DNA from 2 places in the Alteromonas lipotrueae genome. Region 1 is predicted to be linked to the other one. Evidence: predicted binding sites of a transcription regulator. Region 1 holds the regulator's gene; the other holds the start of a gene.

What was found. Region 1 encodes FNR, which switches genes on or off when oxygen is low (the NO sensors DNR and NnrR bind a similar motif). Its sites were predicted from a motif close to TTGATCTAGATCAA; they were not measured.
Region 2: the regulator FNR is predicted to act here: its motif matches at 1,419-1,432, upstream of KYS23_RS19300 (DnaJ C-terminal domain-containing protein).

The regions. Positions count from the first base shown of each region.
Region 1 covers NZ_JAESDJ010000004.1:108,190-110,597, reverse strand. Annotated here, with positions in the region: gene KYS23_RS07465 (sulfite exporter TauE/SafE family protein) at 1-643, shown strand, start outside; gene fnr (fumarate/nitrate reduction transcriptional regulator Fnr) at 693-1,433, shown strand; gene uspE (universal stress protein UspE) at 1,531-2,408, shown strand, end outside.
Region 2 covers NZ_JAESDJ010000022.1:20,472-22,879, forward strand. Annotated here, with positions in the region: gene KYS23_RS19290 (LysR substrate-binding domain-containing protein) at 1-99, shown strand, start outside; gene KYS23_RS19295 (chaperone modulator CbpM) at 107-403, opposite strand; gene KYS23_RS19300 (DnaJ C-terminal domain-containing protein) at 396-1,355, opposite strand; gene KYS23_RS19305 (L-dopachrome tautomerase-related protein) at 1,664-2,408, shown strand, end outside.

The DNA of each region.
Region 1 (2,408 bases):
ATTCTCTGCCTTTTTCATTGGAATTGCTGGCGGAGTGCATTGTGTTGGCATGTGTGGCGGTATTGTTGCGGCACTACGCACGGTAACGCCAAGTAATGAACCTGCTTTACCCTACACCCTTGCCTATAATTTTGGCCGTATCCTCAGCTACACATTAGCCGGTGCTATTACAGGCGCTGTCGGCCAAATGGCAACCGAATTTGTGCCTATCGCTAAACCCGTTTTATCTTTGATTAGTGGCGTTATGCTGGTGCTTTTAGCGTGTTATTTGGGAAAGTGGTGGCAAGGCTTGAATTATATTGAAGCTATGGGGCGCGGGTTATTTAAAGCTATTCAGCCCTTATCTAAACGATTTCTTCCATTCAAAAGCCCGGTTTATGCACTACCCTATGGTTTTATATGGGGCTGGCTTCCCTGCGGGTTGGTCTATTCCACGTTAACGTGGTCATTAGCATCAGGCTCGGCCGTTGACGGCGCTGCCATTATGCTATTTTTTGGGTTAGGTACTCTGCCCACTTTGCTGGCGGCAAGCGCAGGTAGTCAGTACCTAATAGCCGGTTTCAGGCACCCCGTGGTAAGACAATGCTTTTCTGGAATATTGGCTATTTACGCTCTCTTTTTAATTTATGCAGCAATTTCATAAACAAAAGAGTAAGATTATATTAAGTCGACCCTATTTATAGTTTGAACTTATGAGCAAAGGAAGCCAATTCTCAATTCATTGTCAAAATTGCAGTTTCAGCCACTTGTGTTTACCCGTTGCGCTAAACAAGACTGAGATTGAATCTTTAGATGATATTATTGAGCGAAAGAAACCCCTTCACAAGAGTGATTTGCTGGTAAAGTCGGGAGATACATTTAACTCTCTTTACGCAGTACGCACGGGCTCTTTTAAGTCTTTCGTCACCAATTCAGATGGTGAAGAGCAGATTACAGGTTTTCACTTCCCTGGCGATATTATCGGCTTCGATGCATTACGGGAAAACAAGCACCAAAGCTATGCCCAGGCATTAGAAACCGCCATGGTGTGCGAATTACCGTATGAGACGCTTGATGAGATGTCGGTTCAATTTCCGAAGTTAAGACATCAAATAATGAGTTTCATGAGTGCGGAAATTAAACAAGATCATGACCTCATGATGTTGCTTAATAAGCGCTCAGCGGAAGAACGTCTATTGTATTTCCTCTCTCAGCTTTCTCAACGTTTCGAAGAACGTGGATTTTCAAATAAAGAATTTCACCTAACCATGACCCGAAATGAAATTGGGAACTATCTTGGTCTAACTATTGAAACCATTAGCCGCTTATTAAGCCGTTTTCAAAAAGAAAATATTATCCAAGTGGACGGTAAACTCATCACTATTTTAGATTTTGATGAGATGTCACAACGTTTAACGTCTGTGGTTGCACCTAATATCGCCTGTAATAGCTAATCTTCAAAGCTTTTGATCTAAAACAAGTTACGTAATAGCAAATAGGTATTACACTTAAATTGTAGCAACCAAAAATCTAAAAATGTTTGGAGGGGTTATGATTAAGTATGAACGTATTTTAGCGGTCATTGAAGCCGATAGAGATACCCAACCTGCGCTTAGCCGTGCATATGAACTTGCCAAAAAGACAGGTGCCTCTGTCACCGCCATGCTGGTGGTTTACGACTTATCTTACGATATGACAACCATGCTTAGCCCTGATGATCGTGAAGCTATGCGCGATGCGGTCACTAAGGAACATGCGGGTTGGTTACGGAAAATCCTTAGCGATTTAGGGTTTGAAAAAACCGATATTGTTGTTGAGTGGAATAACCGTGCCTTTGAAGCTGTTGTGCATTACGTAATAGATAACAATATAGACTTGGTTGTAAAAGCAACCAAGCGCCATGACGATTTAGCCTCCGTTATTTTTACTCCTACAGACTGGCATCTCCTTAGAAAATGCCCCTCCCCCGTATTGTTGGTTAAAGAACATGAATGGCCTGAAAACGGCGAAATTATTGCGGCGGTAAATGTAGGCAGTGAAGACGACGAACATGCGCTACTCAACGACAAAATCACAGTTATTGCTAACGATTATGCCGCATTACTCAGCGGCAACGTAAATTTGGTTAACAGCTACCCTGCTACACCGCTTAATATTGCTATTGAAGTTCCTGAGTTCGACCCAGACACATACAACAACGCGGTAAAGCATCATCACGAACTCGAGATGAACACACACAGCGAAAAGTATGCTATCGATAGCGAGCGCTGTTATGTGAAAGAGGGGCTTCCTGAAAAAGTCATTCCAAGAATAGCCAAAGATATCGATGCCGAACTTGTGATCATTGGTACCGTTGGCAGAGTAGGTATTTCCGCGGCCCTTATAGGTAACACGGCTGAACATGTTATTGATGAACTTGTGTGTGATGT
Region 2 (2,408 bases), on a different contig from region 1:
TTTGTTTATCTGAAGAACTCCCCCAAACAAAAGCGCATAGCGCATTTTTGCAATTGGCTTACAAAAAAGATGGCGGAACACGAGGTACTACAAACGTAAAAATAGGTTAAAACCGCGTTAGCCGACGATGAAGATATTCATTCTCCTCTGTCAGCTTTTCTTTTTGTTTCAGTAACTCAACAATCATCGCTATCGCAACCCAATCTAACTCCAGTTGATCATATAACGTTATGGCTTTTTTCACCCAACGTACACTGCTGGTATCGAACATCCAGTCGTTCTTATCGTCGCCTGAAACAGGTTCAGCTATCCCGTAATCGATAACTTCAACTATCATTTCTTGGTTTAACCGTTCTACTTGGCAAAGTTCTTCGAATGATATTACTAGCAGCGTATCAACCATTTTCTTTACTCCATTGTGAGCGAGGGTCGTCGTGTTTTAATTCCGCTAGTTGTTGCCATAATGCTTTGTCTTTATCACTGGTTGTGTTTGGTATAACGATTTTTAAAACTGCAATCATATCGCCAACGCCGGTTTTCATTTTAAGCCCTTTACCCTTAACCCGTAATTTTTGGCCTGTTTGACTATTTGGCTTGATATTTAAACTAATTTTGCCGGTCAACGTTGGCACTTCAACCTTGCACCCCAGTGCTGCTTCCCACGGTAAAACAGGTACAGTTAGAACAAGGTTATGCCCTTCAACATCAAACAATGGGTGCGGTACTAAACGTATGTGTAAATAGAGATCGCCATCTCTACCTTGCCCCTGCCCTTTGCCACCCTGGCCTTTAAGCCTAATCCGCTCTGAGTCAACCACGCCGACTGGTATCTTAACTTTTAGGGTTTTATTGACGTGTTTAATCTGCCCATTTTCTAGTGATGGCATCGAAAACTGAATTGTTTTTGGCGCTTCAGAAAACAAATCTTCAAGGAATACTGGCACTTCAATCTCAGCATCTTGGCCGTGATTGCTAAACCCTGAAAAATCGTCTGCTTGATGACTACGCGGCCCCTGATTAAAACCACCGCCAAATACGGAATTAAAAAAGTCTGAAAAGTCCCCGCCAGTGTGAGCACCATTGAAATCATTATTGCTCTGCCAGCCTGGTGGCGGTTGAAAATTATCGTGTGAAGTAGCACCATATTTTTTCAATTCGTCATATTCAGCTCTGCGCTGCGGATCTTTAAGCACCTCATAAGCTTCAACTAATTCTTTAAATTCTTCGTCAGAATTACTGTCAGGCTGCATATCTGGGTGCAGCTTTAGGGCAAGCTTACGATAGGCTTTTTTTATTTCCTTTAAATCAGCATCTTCTTTAACACCAAGGATCTGATAATAATCTTTAAATTCCATTCAATGATGCTCAGCGTAGTGACTATAAAGTACTTAATATAGCGGATGCCGATAAAGCATCATTTGATATTGATCAAATATCAACAGGTCTGCAAAAAGACGTTTCAATGCTCAGCAGTATCCTTCGCAAAAACATTATCAAATTAAATTTGATAATTATTCAAAAACAACACTGTTTTTCACTTAGCAATTAACATCTATTCTTTACTCATCGACATAGCAAATACCAAAACCAGTGCAAATACACAGCAGTCTTCAACGGTGCTATTTGGGCTTTTTGAATTAATTACTCCATTACAGGAAAGACAATGAAACTATTTAAAGCATCTCTTATTACTGCGGCTATTGGCTTATCAAGTGTTGTAGGAGCGCTGGCAAATGCAGTAGAAGTGGGCCCACTAGAGCCTGTTACTCAATTTACTGAATATCGTGGTGGTGGCATTACTATTACGCCAAGCGGCCGCACTATTATCAGCATGCATCCACTAGACAACCCTAAAGTGAAGGTGGTTGAAGTGATGGCGAATGGTTCAAAACAACCCTTCCCTACCCCTGATTGGGCGGATGGCCCAGAAGTAGGTGAAGTGGGATTAACATCTGTTATTGGTGTTCACAGCGATAGCGAAGGCGTAGTGTGGATCCTTGATATGGGCAGCGAAACATCGCCAGCACAGATAGTGGCTTGGGACAGCGTAAACCATAAGCTTCACACAACTATTACGTTGACAAAATCATCGCTACAACCAAACTCATTCATCCAAGATTTCTCTATTGATGAAAAACACGGCAAAATTTATATTGCCGATATGACGTTCGGTAACTTTGCAGGGGCTACTAAGCCAGCAATTATTGTTGTCGACTTGAAATCTGGCAAGTCAAAGCGTGTACTGGAAAACGCAGCACAATTAATGCATGAAGACAGAGATATAGTTATTGAAGCTTCTTTATTAGCGTCAAAAACTACAGAAGGTGAAACCAACGCGTTACGCTTTGGTTTAAACCCAATTGCCATTGATGATAAAAACGATTGGTTATATTTTGGTGCATTTACTG